Regions from separate parts of the Cryobacterium sp. TMT3-29-2 genome, predicted to be linked through region 2. Evidence: riboswitches for the same ligand, from Rfam matches in the RefSeq annotation. Region 2 holds a riboswitch; the other holds the start of a gene.
What was found. A riboswitch is a leader RNA that binds a small molecule or an ion and turns the genes downstream of it on or off. The one in region 2 is predicted to bind cyclic di-GMP.
Positions count from the first base shown of each region.

Region 1 (7,393 bases), on a different contig from region 2:
GTCCACGCGGCTCGGGGCGACGATCTCACTGCTCGGGGCGCGCCCGAACCGTTCGGCGGCGAGCAGGGTGTCGGGGTCGAGGAGCACAGCCACCCGTTCCCCCACCCGGAAGGTTCCGGCGGTGCCGACGAGTTCCGACGGACCAATCAACCCGTCGAGCATGGCCCGCCGGGGGAATCCCGTCACGGCCAGGCCGAGCAGACCGTGCCGGGTCTGCAGCACAACGGCGAAGGCGACCGCATCGATCACCGGCAGGCCGAGCAGGGCCGCCGTGTCGAGCAGCGGCACGATCTGGCCGCGCAGGTTGAACAGGCCGAGCACGAGCCTGGGTGCGGTGACCAGCCGGGTCAGCGGCGGGGCCGCCACGACTTCCCGGACCCGATCGATCGGAACGGCGAAGAGATCCGGTCCGACCGGGAGGAGCACGGCGTGCACGGATGTCATCGGCTGCTGCTGCCGGCTCCTGCGGTGGACTCGAGATTGTGGGCAAGGTCGGCAAGGTCACCGGCGGAGTCCGCGATCTGCTGCGCCGTGATCGAAACCTGGCGGCTGGCATCCGTGAGCTGTTCCATGGTCTCGACGACCTGGGCGGTGGCACTGCGCTGCTGCTGGGTGGTCAGGCTGACCTGGCCGTTGGCATCCGTCACCGCTTCGAGCAGTTGCAGTCCCTGCTGCATCTGTTTGGCACCCTTTTCCATGGCCATCACGGTGGCGTTGGTTTCCCGCTGCACGGCCGTGACGATCACGGCGATGTCGCCCGCAGAGGTCTTCGAACGTTCGGCCAGGCGGCGCACCTCGTCGGCGACCACCGCGAATCCGCGGCCGTGTTCGCCGGCGCGGGCCGCTTCGATGGCGGCGTTGAGGGCCAGCAGGTTCGTCTGGTCGGCGATGTCATTGATCAGCACCAGCAGAATGTCGATGTCGTTGACCCGGCCGGCGAGGGCGAGGGTGCGTTCGCTCGACCGGATGAAATCGCCTTCGGCCCGCTGGAGGTTATGCCGGGTTTCCGTGGTCTGGCGGGCGACGGCGTCGACGGTGTCCGCGATGGCGACCGACGAGCGGGCGAGTTCCTCGGTGGTTGCGGTTGCCTGGGTGACCGCGGCACTCTGCTGGGTGGTGATCGCCGCCAACTCGTCAGAGGATGCCGACAATTGCGTGGCCGCAGCATTCACGTCGACCCCGGCCGAGCCGAGTTGGGCGATGAGCTGCTGGGAATTGGTGAGCATGGCGTTGAAGGATTCCGCCAGCATGCGCAGTTCCACGGACCCGGTGGGGGTGGCGCGAGCCGTGAGGTCACCCCGCTCGACCCTCCGGGCCACCGCGGTCAGCCGGTTGACGGAACGGGTGGTGCGCCAGGCGAGCCCGATCGACACGGCGACGGCGAGTGCGGCGCCGACCGCGACCAGGAGGATGGCCCGCTCGCGCTGGGCTTCGACGGGGGCCAGCACGCTACTCGCGCGTTCCCGTACGATGAGCACCCAATCGAGGCCGTAGACGGTGTCAAAACCGCCGATCAGGTCGACGCCCTCCTGGTTGGTGTAGCGGGCGGAGCCGGGTTCACCACTTTTCGAGGCCAGTCGGATGGCGGCGTTGTCCACGACGGTGCTCAGCACCCCGCCGGCCAGCAGAGCCGCGTCATCGGTTGCCGCTGACAGGCTCGCGTCGTAGATCAGCCGCTGGTCGGCATCCACGACGACCACGCCCTCCGTTGACCCGAGGTCAGGGTCGAGCAGGCCGGGCAGCATGCCCGGGTCGAGGTTGGCAACGACGACGGCCAGCACGGTTCCGTTGTTGCCGAGCACCGGCTGGGCTAGAACCCACTCGATGCGGTCGCCCCTGCGCAGCATGGAGGTGAGCACCCGGTCGCCGGCGAGCGCGGTGGCGAACCAGTCTTCGCCGACCGTGGCGAGGGCGCCGTCGGGGCGACTGGTCGACAGAACGGTGCCCGAGGGATCCACTATCTGAACCAGGGTGTAGCCGCCGAACGGTTTGTCAATGGCCGCCAGCCGGGCCGTGGTGGCCGGGGTGTCGAACTCGGTGACGGTTTGGGCGATCAGTTTCAGGTCGCTGTGGCGCTCGGCCACCCAGTCCTCGAGGCGCAGCGCGGCCGCGCGCGCGAGGGTGACGCCCTTGCGTTCGGCGGCCGTGGACAGGCTCGCCGATGACTCGGTCGTCAGGAGCACCGCGAGCACGATCATGAGCGGCACCGAAACCAGCAGCATGGCCGAGACCATCTGCACGCCGAAGCGGCGGGGAAGGGAACGCCAGCGGCGCCTCGCGTGCGTTGCCATGTTCTCTTACCGGTCCTTAATTCTGCGGCTGTGCAATTCCGTGCCTGCGTCGATGCAGTCGTTGAGGGCGGTGTTTCCGCGTGAATCCGACGTTCTAAAAGCTGTGGGCCGGGCACCTGCGCGCTGGCCGTTCAGAGGTGTGAAACAAGCATGCGATCGAGAACCGAACCCGAATCGATTCCCGATCGCAATGCCATATCAGGACAAGATCCCTAATCTTGCCCGGCTTCCACCGTTACAGTCGCGCGCCTACCCAAGGGGACGACGTGACGGAGGTTTTGTCCACCGCGCCACGAGGGGACAGAGCCAGGCCTGGACGGCCGCATCTCGTGTCGGCCTCGAGGGAGGTGAAGTTCATCTGGGGCGGTTCCTTCTCATTCGGTAGGCCGGCTAACCCGAGGGTTCCGTGCCTTTGCGACCCCGCCTCACGACGAGTGTGCCCTTGCGATTGACGTGAAAGTGACCGTCTCTCCAGCGACCAGTAGGTCACCTGAGAAAAACTTATCAGTCCGATTCGGCGCACAACCGCCCCGGCGAGAATAATCGCCTCCGAGAATCCCCCCAAATCGAGGGGCACGGCCACCAGCGCGAAAGATGATGCCTTCCGCGGCGCGATTTCTCCGAAAACGGCTTCTAGCACCAAACCTGGGCCCGGGCTAACGTTGCAGACGTGGGTCAGCCGCTCGCACTGTTCCGTTCGTACTGCCAAGGGGGTCTCCATGACAATCACCACCGACGATGCCTATGTCGCCACCGCACAAGCAATCGCCATAGCCGCACATGAAGGCCAGGTCGACAAGCTCGGCGCAGCGTACATCGACCATCCCCGTCGCGTTTCCGAGCGCCTCAACGACCCGCTCGAGCAGGCCACCGCCTGGCTGCACGACGTGCTCGAAGACTCGAGCATCACCCGCCACGACCTGCTCGAGGCCGGCATTCCCGGCGGCGTGGTCGAGGCTGTCACGGTGCTCACCAGAACGGATGCCGTCAGCGACGCCGATTACTACGCCGGCATCCGCGCCAACCCGATCGCTCTCGCCGTGAAGCGGGCGGACATCGCCGACAACCTGGAGCCCTGGCGCGTGGAGCAGCTGGACGCCAGCATGCAGGTGCGGCTCGCGGCGAAGTACGGGGCGGCGCTGGCCGCGCTCAGCTGAGGCCGCCTGGACGGCGGTGAGGCGACAGCTTTGGGGTGTGGCGGCATCCGTGCCCCCAAAGTTGTCGGCTCGCGGCCGGGTGAGGGTCAGGACGAGTAGGTTATGGGAACCGCGAAGGCCTCGGCGCTGGCGAACTCGATGCCGACGAACGGCTCGTCACCCACGACACGGGCGTTGTGGCCCGGCGGGATCGTGTATGAGTCTCCGGCCGAGATGGTGGCCGCAGTGCCGTCGTCCAGCACCGTCTCCAGCGTGCCGGAGACGCAAAAGCCCACGTGCAGCAGCTGGCAGGAATCCGTCTGGACGATGGGCCTGATGCAGTCCGCCCAGGTCCAGCCGGGCTGCATCGTCAGGCGTCCGATCGTGTATTGCCCCAGTCGATTGAGATCGAGGTTGGTCTTCTGCGGCGTGCGGCGTTCGTCGGGTGAGTCGAGAGACTTGACCCGCAACTCGTGTTCTGTGGCAGACATGGGTACTCCTTCGTGCCTCTGGAGGGCCGATCGACAGGGGCCCAGACGACGCGACTCTCCGAGCGTCAACGGTCTGTGCGCAGATCAGGGTAGCCCCGAAGAGGTGAGGGCGAAAGCGGTCTAGGCCTCCATGTCGTCGTGGGTGACGATGCGGCCCAGCTCGATGCCGCCATCCGGGAGCTGCCAGAAGTGCATGCGGCGCGCGGCAGGAGTGTTTTGCTCGATCGAGACGCGCATGCAGCGCGCGCCGTCCCAGCGCAGCAGGTGTGGGTCGGCCGGCCCGGCGCCCTGGCGCAGTGCGTGCAGGTGCCTGCCCTGGAGGGTCTTCACCCGGCCGGTCAGCACATCCACGGATGCCTTGAACGCCTTGGCCAGCTGGCCGTCGTCGAGCCCGGTGAGAGATTCGGCGAACCGCTCCCCCAGCACGTAACTCTGCGGCAACTTCCACTCCTCGCGGTCCGATTCCGGAACCCGGTCGACCCAGGCCAGGAGGATCTCGTGCCGCACCCAGCCGGACGGTTCCTCCCAGGCGCCTCGCCGCGACTCGTACTCACTGACCGCGGCATGGGCGGGGGCGGTGCGGCGGGATTCGCGCAGCATCCGTCGTTGGGCGCGCTGGTCGTCGCGCAGCTCCGCTACCGTGTGGCGCAGGGTGGCGAGTTCGACGAGGGTGTCCCGCAACTGCATCTGGGCGGAGCGGGCCTGCTCACGGAGCTTGGCGATGTCGGAATCGGTGGCGCCGGCCTCAACCAGCTGGGTCTCCAGCCGCACGATGCGTGACTTCGCCTCGGCGAGGGACAGTTGGGTGGACTGCAGCGCCGAATGCGGCGCGGGAGCCGGAGTCGGCGTGACCCGGAACGGGATGGCCCCCGTCGTGGCCGGGCGCAGGGCGTGCACGCGCCCGGGCCCGGGCGACGGGCGCGGGTGCAGGCGGTCCGATGTCGGTCCGGCGGTGATCAGGGCGGAGGCACCGGCAGCGCCCGCCGAACCGAAGAGCCCGGCAGCACCGGCAGCAGGGCCGGCCGCGACGAGGTCGACCACCACCCGATGGCCCGTCGATGCGGAGGCTCCCACGAGCGCGGGTTGGCCGTCGAGTTCGACGACCGCGGCGGCGCCTTCGTCCTCCTCGACCAGAGGCAGCAATGGACGGTTCTCCTGCAGCCAGGGCGGACCGTTCCGCACGGCGCAGAGCGGCGGCAGCACCGTTTCGTCGTCGTCGACGTCGCTCAGGCACAGGTGCAGGGCACCGCTGGGCAGGTGGATGACCCGCGCCGCCACGACGTCGCCCTCGGAGAGGAGGGCGTCGACCTGGTCGAGCGGGTTTGCGGAGATGTCAGCCCGGGTGATCGTGAGGGCCAAGTGCGGGTGCAGGGCCAGAACCGCCCGCCGCGCGCTGACCTTCTGCACCAAAGCGAGGGTGATGCTGCCGTGCGGGTAGCGCCTCGCGATCGCGGCCACGGAGGGCGGCTTGATCTCGACATTGAGGCGATGGGTGGGCGCGTCGAGCGCACCCTGAATGCGCTGGCCGGGCTTCAGGGTCCAGTCGAGGGGAACCGGCGGGTAGGTCAGCTCCTGCCAGACGGTGGCCATGCCGCCGCCGTCGAGTTCGACGAGGGCGCGGGACCCACCCAACATGAACCCCTTGACGGTGCCGTTCACGGTGATGACGGATGCCGGGGCGAGCGCGAAGAGGCCTGCCTGATGCGCGTGGGCGAGGGCATCCGTCACCAGCTGATCGGTGGCATGCTGCGGGTCGCCGTGCGTGAACCGCAGCCGGGACCGGGAGAGTTCGGCGAACGCGTCGCCGACGGGGTAGGACCGGCCGGCGCTGCCGTAGACCTGGAACTGGGCCGGGAGCAGGTCGCCGAGTTGGCGGGTGAGCTCTCCGGTCCCGATCAGGAAGACGCGCGCGACGTCGCCGATCTGGCCGGCGAGCTGGTCGATGCCGATTTCGGGTACAGCAGTGCCGAACGGCGACGACACCACAACCCAGGGACGATCACGGCCCGCATGGTGCAGACCGTTAGCGAGTTGTTGCACCGCGACGCTGGTCTCAACGCGGGTATACACCACTGACTCCCCTTCCAGCCTTCGTGACGGGCTGTGAATGAAGGGTACGCCTGTCGCCTGCGAGAATGACCCCGCGCGTTAAGGTTCAGGGTGTATGCAGCCCGACTCCCCGCTTCCTCACTGGGCTGCGAGTATCTCCACAACCATCGTCGTCGCCGCGTTGAGCACGATGAAGGCGGCCACGGCCGCCGCCGCCGTTTCGAGCGGCAAGAGCACCCTGCGCTGCAGGGCGGCGCCGCGCACCTCGGCGTCGAGACGGGTGAAACCCTCTATCAGGCCCTCGCCTGACCCCAGCGGAACGTCGATCCACATGTCCGGGTCGTCCAACAGTTCGATGATGCCCAGGCGATCCGCCGGTCCCAGCACGATCGGCAGCGCCGTCAGCCACGGAACGAGTTCCTCGGCGTCGAGAACCGTCACGGGAGCCGGCGACGAGCGCACGTGGATGCTGCGCGCCCCGACGAAGACGACGAGGCCGATCACGGGAGTGGACAGCGGGCGGCGCTCTTCCAGCAGTGTCGTGACCCGCTCCGCCTCGAATTTTGCGTGGCGCAAATAGGGCACCGGCCGGGTGTCCACGAGAACGCTGCGTTGCTCCACGATCACGCGCTGGCGGCGGTGCTGCTTGGTGTTGACGGTGACGACCCCGCCGGGGCCCACCAGCACATGGTCGATGTCCCAGCCGTGCCCACCGATCGGCAGCGCGTGGAAGACCGCCCATTCCGGTGACAGTGCGGCCAGCTTCTGGCCCACCTCGATCTCACCCTGGGCACCCAGGTACCAGCCCTCGCAGTTCATGCCGAGCGGGGAACGTCCCAGAAACCGGGCCCACAGGGTTCGCGGAGGTGTGCTGCCCTGCTCGCGCAGCAGCTTCTCGATCATGAACTGGGCCGCGAAGCGCCGGCGCATGGTGGTGCTTTCCAACGTCATCTGTCCTGGTCCCCCATCGTTGAGTGTAACGGCTCACCTCAACGGGTGGCACCCGCTCTGGGGCACGCCTGAACGCCCCCCCTACGATGGTGGGATGGTCAACAACATGAGGGTCGTGCAGACGCAGCTCGGACTGCTGGAAAGCCACATCAACACGATCAAAGAGGATGCCGCCGCACCCCGCGGGGTGGAGGAGTCACTCGTGGCCATCTGCACCGCACTCGACGCGCTGACGGACGAGTTCCGCCGCCGACTGCCCGAGTAGGGATTTCAGGCGGTCGCGAGCGCCGCCTGGACGAGCTGGAACACCGCGTAACCGGCGAGGGCGGTTCCCGCCGCGGCGATCAGGCCCCACAGCATCCGTCGGCGGCCCACCGAGGGAACCCGCGGGTAGAGCGCCGGGAACGGCTCGCGCAGATCGTCGGGAGGGGTGTCGGGCAGTGCTCGCCAGACGTTGGGGCTGTCGAGAAGGTCG
Region 1 is NZ_SOGK01000017.1:9,470-16,862, forward strand. Features, by position in the region: gene E3O67_RS02410 (chemotaxis protein CheW) at 1-444, opposite strand, end outside; gene E3O67_RS02415 (methyl-accepting chemotaxis protein) at 441-2,291, opposite strand; cyclic di-GMP riboswitch class I at 2,669-2,742, opposite strand; gene E3O67_RS02420 (phosphohydrolase) at 3,011-3,448, shown strand; gene E3O67_RS02425 (cupin domain-containing protein) at 3,535-3,918, opposite strand; gene E3O67_RS02430 (hypothetical protein) at 4,039-5,988, opposite strand; gene E3O67_RS02435 (nuclease-related domain-containing protein) at 6,106-6,918, opposite strand; gene E3O67_RS16785 (hypothetical protein) at 7,013-7,183, shown strand; gene E3O67_RS02440 (nuclease-related domain-containing protein) at 7,189-7,393, opposite strand, start outside.
Region 1: it holds a riboswitch for cyclic di-GMP, as region 2 does, so the genes downstream of both, E3O67_RS02415 (methyl-accepting chemotaxis protein) here and E3O67_RS13555 (alpha/beta fold hydrolase) in region 2, are expected to answer to the same signal.

Region 2 (7,393 bases):
GTGCCATCTCACCACTGCAGGGGCCGAGGATGCTGGTCATAGCGTCGTGCTCAGCCTGAGTGACCCACAGACCATACGTTGCTTTGACGGACACCTGACGTGCGACGTAGCCACAGCGGATTGCTTTGTTCGACGGCAACCAGGTGGCGGTATCGCCATCGCCCTTTTGCGCGTTGGAGCGACCATCGACGGCGAGGAGATTCATGGGATCGTTCGCCAAAGAAACGCGTTGAGCCTGAGTGAGCTGCTGAGCGCCCGTCTGCCACGCATTCGAGAGAGCGACTACATGATCGATCTGGACCAACGCTGACGTGTCCTGACCCCGAACGAAGGCGATTGGCGTGGCGGTGTACGGCGAGACGAGGTAACCGGTCATCACTCGACAGGTCCCCGACTTGGTCGTAGGGCTCAAGTCTCGAGCGAGGATGTCGTTACGGGTGTCGCATCCGTTGCGGTCCACGTCGATCCAGGCGGAGCCGAACATGCCGGTGCGCTCGTAGCCGGTCTTCGCTGCCTTGCCTTTGACGGGGATGGTTGCCAGAAGCGCAAGCGCCGTGGTGTCGGTAGAGCTGGTGTCAGCGGTGACGACTGATGCGACCTCAGTCGGAGCGGAGACGGTCGAGGGGTCAACCGGTGCTTCTTCGGAGAATTCCGTTCCCGGTGATCTGGTCGGGGTAGGGGTTGGGCTTGGGGTCGCACTCGGTATCGCGCTAGCCGTGGGCTGCTCGGCAACAGCAGTATCAACTGCGCCGGGCGCCGCAGCAGCGACCCCACCTGAGATGAAGAGGATCAGGCTGGCAGCCACCGCGATCGCAGTTGTCTTGCGGGCTGATACGGATGCCCACGGTCGGCGACCAGAGATCGCGTACACACCCGTCACGAGGGCAGCCATTCCCAGGATGACGAGAATTGCGGGGAATCCACCGAGGATGGCGTACATCAGAGCGAAGAAAGCGACCAACCCGCCGAGGATCCAGGTACTGAGATTCAGCTTGGCGCCCTTCTTTTCGGCGGTCGATGGGCCGTCGATAAGGGTCTTCGCCGGTTCCGGTTTCTTCTTTCCAAGTTTCATCATCTGATCCCCCATTTCAAAGCGCTCGACGAGAGTGCAGACACGCCTATTTGAAACGTACTGGAGGCAGGGATTGGCCGATCACCAGGCGAACACCCCAGAACGGGGAACCAGCAAGTTCCAGTTAAACAGTGCTCGGAATGAATTTCCGCAGATAGGCGCGAAGCTCCGGATCGCAAACGTACACATAGGTCCCCCGAATGCCGCGCGTCAGTAGAACCGCGTAGATGTTGGTGATAAAGCGCAGGAGATCGTCGTCCGTGTAGATCTTGCCAAGCACAGGATTGTTCTCCTTGCCCTTCTTGTCGAAGTACGAGCCCCGATCGATGACCAGCTTGCTCACCCTGGCGTCGTAGCGAAGGTCCGGGCCGATGATCACGCCGGCGTAATTGAGGTCATACCCCTGCACGGTATGGATCGAGCCCACTTCGTCCACGGACTTCGGTGAGGCAATCCAGTCGGTCTGCGTGCTGTTCCAGCGCAACTGACAGTCGCCGACCTCAATGTCAAACGCGGTCTTGTCGGTCTTGGTCTTCCAGGCCCACGCGTAGCCGGCGAGCAAGCGTGAGAGGCCGACCTCGGCATCCCTGCGACGGATCTCCGCGCGCATCTCCACAAGGCTGTCGAACAGCCGAAAGTCGTAGCCCTCGAAAACCTCGGGACCCACGGCTTGCAGCCTGCTGATCGCGGTCGTCGCGTCGAGGATGCGCCTGACGTAGCCGACATAGTCCGAACCCGCCTGAACTCGCATTTGTGACATCAGCGGATAGTGACGTTTCGTGAGGCGCGCGTCGAGAACGAGGCTGTTCAGCAGTTCTGCCGGCACGTCGGCCGGGCGCACGCTCTGCGCCGCGTCCAGCAGGAAGATCTGATGTCTGCTCTTCGCCGTGATCCAATCCAGCTGAGTCTTGGTCTTGTCGTCGCTCCCGAAGAGCTCCTGGGTGATGAGGCTGAAGTTCCTGTTTTGGACACCAGAGGGTTGATTGGCTCGTTGATTCAGCCGATGGGATTCGTCAACAATGAGCAGGTCGAAGTCTTCATCGGCGAAACCAACCTCGAACGCGGTCATGACCATGTCCGGCCGCAGCCCGGGCGTCTTGCGAAACACCTTCTTGATCGACTCGCGGAGGGACTGCTGCGGCACCACCAGGCCGATCCGAATGTCGGTGAGCAATTCCCGATAGCCCGGCACGAAGAACTCGGAGAACAGCGAATCGCTGTCCACCTCGTCGCCGGGCGCCGAAGCAGCAATGTCGACGAGCAGCTTGAGCAGGTAGATGGCGACCACGGTCTTACCGGTGCCCGGGTCACCCTGCACGACGATCGTGCTGTCGGTGCCGGCCTCCAGATCTTCGAAGAGCCCCTCGAGAATGCCGTCTACGGCGACGGCCTGGTCCTGTGACAACGCCTTGAATGGTGACAGCTTGAAGAGGTCGCTGTTTTCGATCTCCGGAATGCTCCGGGTGAAGACTCCGTCTCGCCGGAGTTCGTCGAACACCTCACGGAAGGTCTCGCGGTACCGACCGCGGTCGTAGTAGTCCGCCTCGGTGATTCCGTCGTTGCGGTTCAGCACGCGGTAGAAACCGTCGCCTGCGAGCATCCGAATCAGGTAAGACTCCAAGTCGAGGCAGACCGATTTGTTGAACGTGGCGTCAACGATGACCCGGACCGTGCTCAGGTGCTGCTTCTCGGACGACTCGAAGTGTTGGCGCATGCGGCCCGCCGCATTACGAGACTCACCCACGTAGACGTCGTTCAGCCCACCCCGGACCGCGGGCTTGCCGCCGGCTTTGGCATCATCCAGAACGTACACGACCGGCCAGTTCGTGTTGCGGTGGTCGCGCGGCGCCCAGGCCCGGATCGCTTCTTTCGTGAAGTCGAGCCGCTCGATCTCAAAGTGCGTCATATTTGACGCTGCGCCCCCGGGCTTTGTCGACTGGATACTTCTCGCGGGTTTTCGCCAGTTTGTCGAGAACGATCTGGTTCGGATCGACTCCGAGGCGGTCGGCCAGCAGGATGCAATAGGTGAGCACGTCCGCAAGCTCATCGTGGACCCGGGCGGCGTCGGCATCCGCGTTCCACTGATAGCACTCGAGTAGTTCACCGGCTTCGATGGCGATGCTCTTCGCCAGGTTCTCGGGGCTGTGGAACTGCGCCCAATCACGCTCGGCGACGAAGGCTGCGATTTCGTCGCGGACTGAAATTTCGTCCATGACGCAAACCTAGCAGTGTGCGTTCCTCCCGATTTTGTCGTCGGCCGCCAAGCCTGTCGGCGCGCAGCCATGCCGCTGGCAAACTGTATCTTGCCCACAAACGCATCTTGTGAGTTCGGGGCCCCGGCACATTGGGACGGGTCCGGAAACCCCGGCGCGCCGGCCCGGCGCGACCCGACCGCTACCCCTCGACCCCGAGCTCCGCGGATCCGCCAACCACATCCCGGCCCCCCAGCGGCTGCGTCGGCCGGGCGTTATGACTATGTGCGCCCTCGAGAATGCCGATCTGCTCCGCCGACATCGAGATCGGCGTGCTCATCACGACCCACTGCACGTCCTCGGTGCACGGCGGTGTGGTCAGGCTGCCCGAGTACTCGTAGTTCTCCAGTGGCCGCGGCAGCACGGCCGCGATATCCATTGTCACGTCCTCGTCGTCAGCCAGATGCGTGGCCGCGTCGATGAACGGCGCCAGGGCATCGGATTCCGGCCCCTCGGTCACGAGGATGCCCAGCACCAGCAGTTTGCCTGCCGAATCCGCATGCACCAGGTGCAGCTCGGCCGCCGCCGGCTGTCCGTTCACGGTGTGCTCCGACGGCACGTGAGCGTGCAGCTGCTGCAGGCTGTACTCGACCCCGGCAAAAGTCAGCGTCTCGCCCTCGCCGTCGGCCTCGAATTCCACCGCGTGCCCGGTGTCGAACACATCGGCCTCCGCGTCTTCCGCGCTCAGCTGGATGACCGAGCTCGGTGCGGGCACAGTCGTGGGCAGGTCGATCGGGGACTGGGCGGTGCCCACGCCGCAGGCCACGAAGCCGGGGTCCAGCTCCGCCCACGATGCCGGGCCGCTCGCGCCGTCGTACGACCAGTGCACCGGCTCCGCCGCCGGTGGCACGCTCGCCTCCGTCGCGGGCTGGGCGCAGCCGACAAGGGTGATGGCGGCCACCGTGAGAGCTGCGGTGATGAGCCAGGGTCGTGCGGACATGGGTACTCCTAGAAAACGGCAGAGATAAACGCCACACCGAACATGTGGCGTGACAACCCGTGTGACAGAGCCGCCTTCCCGAATTATCCTCTTGCTACACCCGGCCTGCGGTCATCGACGTTCTCCCGCAGCGCGAGCGAACGTGGCATGAAATCCCCGCACCTGAGCAGCGCCCGGAATCGACACATCTGGTGTCGAACCCCTTGGCGGTCAGTGTGATTGGGTCCCCTGATAGAGTCAGGCGGAGTATGGGCGTTTGCTCATCATGCAGGCAAACTCGGCGCGAGCCGGGGACGCAAAGCCACGGGACACACGCTGTCAGCCGGGCTACCGAACAGCGAAGGCCGCACGCATGCTTATCGAAGCTGGGCCACCCTCCACCGAGCCGACGACTGCTGCCAGTGACGTGCTCTCGGCGGTCTCGCGGCGCAACAATGTGACGGTGAGTGGCAACCCGGACGGCCGTGCAATCGTGTTCGCACACGGCTTCGGGTGCAATCAAAGCGCATGGCGATTTGTGACGCCGGCCTTCCTCGCGGACTACAAGGTCATTGTGTTCGACCACGTTGGAGCAGGAAGTTCCGATGCGTCTGCCTACAGCTTTTGGAAGTATGACTCGTTGCTCGGGTACGCGGACGACCTGCTCGAGATCCTTGATGAGCTGGACGTGACCGACGTGGTGTACGTCGGCCACTCTGTTAGCGGAATGATCGGCGTGCTCGCCGCGAACCGTGACCCGTCCCGCTTCGGCGCTCTCGTACTGGTCACCCCGTCCCCTCGATACATCAATGCGCCGGGCTATGAGGGCGGATTCGAGATCGAGGACATCAACTCAATGTTGGATGATCTCGATTCGAACTATTTCGGCTGGTCGTCGAACATGGCACCACTGATGATGGGCAACTCGGACCGACCGGAGTTGGGAAATGAGCTGACGGAGAACTTCTGCAGCACCGACCCGACGATCGCCCGCCATTTCGCTCGTGTCACGTTCCTTTCCGACAATCGGGAGGACCTCTCCCTGGTCTCCACGCCGACTCTGATCCTTGAATGCTCCGCCGACATCGTCGCCCCCGCCGGCGTGGCGCGCTACGTTCACCAGCAGATAGCAGGGAGCTCCTTGGTCACTCTCGCTGCCAGCGGCCACATCCCTAATCTGTCGGCACCCGACGCTCTAGCGGATGCCATCCTTGCCTACCTGAAATGAGTGACGGCGGCGAACGTGCGGTCGAGAGCTTATTCGAGGACCTCTATGAGTACGCGCCGTGCGGGCACCTCTCCACAACGATCGACGGCATCATCATCCGAGTAAACAAGACTCTGCTGAAGTGGACGGGGTATCAGCACGCGGAGCTCGTCGGTCATGCGTTCGTCTCGTTCCTCCGACCTGGCAGCCAGTTGATGTTCGAGACACGATATCTCTCGGTGCTTCACCTTCGAGGTGAAGTGAAAGAGGTGGCGGTGTCGTTCCGGCACGCGAACGGCACCGCGCTGCCGATGATGATCAACAGCACCGTGACCACCGCTGGAAATGGAGAACCCGTCACCATCCGGACGGCCGTCTTCGATGCTAGTGAGCGTCAGATGTACGAGCGCGAGCTCCTCGCAGCCCAACGCAAGGCGGAGGCTTCGGAAACTCGGATAAGGGTTCTACAGAACGCATCGAGAGTGTTGTCCGAAGCCACTACCGACAGCGCGCTGTCAAATCAGTTGACAAAAATCACCCGTGAAGCGTTCGCTGCGTCTCACGTCTCGATGTACCTCCTGAACGCTGAGGGGAAGTTGGACCTGACAGCGGGGAATCCCGCTCTGGGACTGCTCGATCTGTCCGGCGACGGGCCGGCCGGGGAACTGGCCCGCATGGAGGGCACGAGGATTCTTTCGCGCGCTGATCTTGTGGCCGAGTCATCAGGGCTCGCCGAAGTGATGCGAAGCGCCCAGGTGGAGACACTCGTGTCTGTACCGTTGTCGGATGAAGCAGCGCCGCTCGGTGTCCTGGTCAGTACCTTCACACGGTCACGAAGCTTCGAAGCAGACGACATCGGGCTATACGAAGCGCTCGCACGTCAGTCCGCCCAGGTACTCACACGCATCCATCTCCACCAACAACTGGAACAACTAACGCTCATCGACCAGCTCACGGGCCTTGCCTCCCGTCGCCTCATTCACAAACGCCTCAGCGACGCGGTGACCCTCTCGCGACTCAACCGCCGTTCGATCGCACTTCTCCTGATCGATCTCGACGGTTTCAAACTCATCAACGATGAACTGGGACATGCCACCGGCGACAGCGTGCTGAGCGAGATTGGATCCAGGCTGTCATCGGTCGTGCGTCATGGTGACCTCGTAGGGCGACTCGGGGGGGACGAATTCGTGGTCCTCTGCGAGGATGTAAAACCCGAGGAGGTTGACCGTGTCGTCCAACGGCTGCATGCCGTCCTCCGCGAGCCGCTCACCGGGCGCGCGAGCCAAAAACGGGTTACCGGGAGTATCGGCACCATCCTGTATCTCGGCGGAGTCCCCGACCACATTCCTCCCGACCTGTTACTCGAGCAAGCCGATGAGGCGATGTACCGGTCCAAGCGCGCGGGGAAGAATCAGGACACCACCGTGATTGTCGGAGACACCTCGCCCGCTGAGGGCCTCCCGATACTCTGATTCGTGACATGGTGCTCTCATCCGAGATCGTTTTGCCTCGTCCGTGGGCCGCGAGCCTGCTGTCATAGCAGTCGGGCTGGTCGCTCACGATCACGATGGCCAGGGACACCGTCCCGGGATGGACGCATCGATCCCGCACTGCTGGACGCCCAGCATCTGGCCGAGTCATACGATCACCAGCACCGCTGCGACGGGATCATGCCCTGCACGGCACCTGGGAGACACGCGCGTCGGCGCCACCACGGCAAAAACGAGGATAAGCACCACTGTGGAGACCGCAACGGTGATAGGACCCTAGGAGACAGGGAGGCGCAAGCTCGTCAGTCGCAGCCCCCTGCGCCGTGGTCTTCGCCGGATAGCGATGCTTCGTTTCAGCGAGAAATTCGGAATCCCCGTACCGCTGCAGATTGGTCCAGATGCCGCCCGGCGCTCAAAGGGTGGTCTAGAAAGCCCGGAAGTCGAGCATCGATT
Region 2 is NZ_SOGK01000117.1:27,746-35,138, forward strand. Features, by position in the region: gene E3O67_RS13535 (DUF1524 domain-containing protein) at 1-1,075, opposite strand, end outside; gene E3O67_RS13540 (DUF2075 domain-containing protein) at 1,197-2,978, opposite strand; gene E3O67_RS13545 (nucleotide pyrophosphohydrolase) at 2,965-3,285, opposite strand; gene E3O67_RS13550 (carbonic anhydrase) at 3,467-4,264, opposite strand; cyclic di-GMP riboswitch class I at 4,525-4,599, shown strand; gene E3O67_RS13555 (alpha/beta fold hydrolase) at 4,671-5,471, shown strand; gene E3O67_RS13560 (diguanylate cyclase domain-containing protein) at 5,468-6,922, shown strand.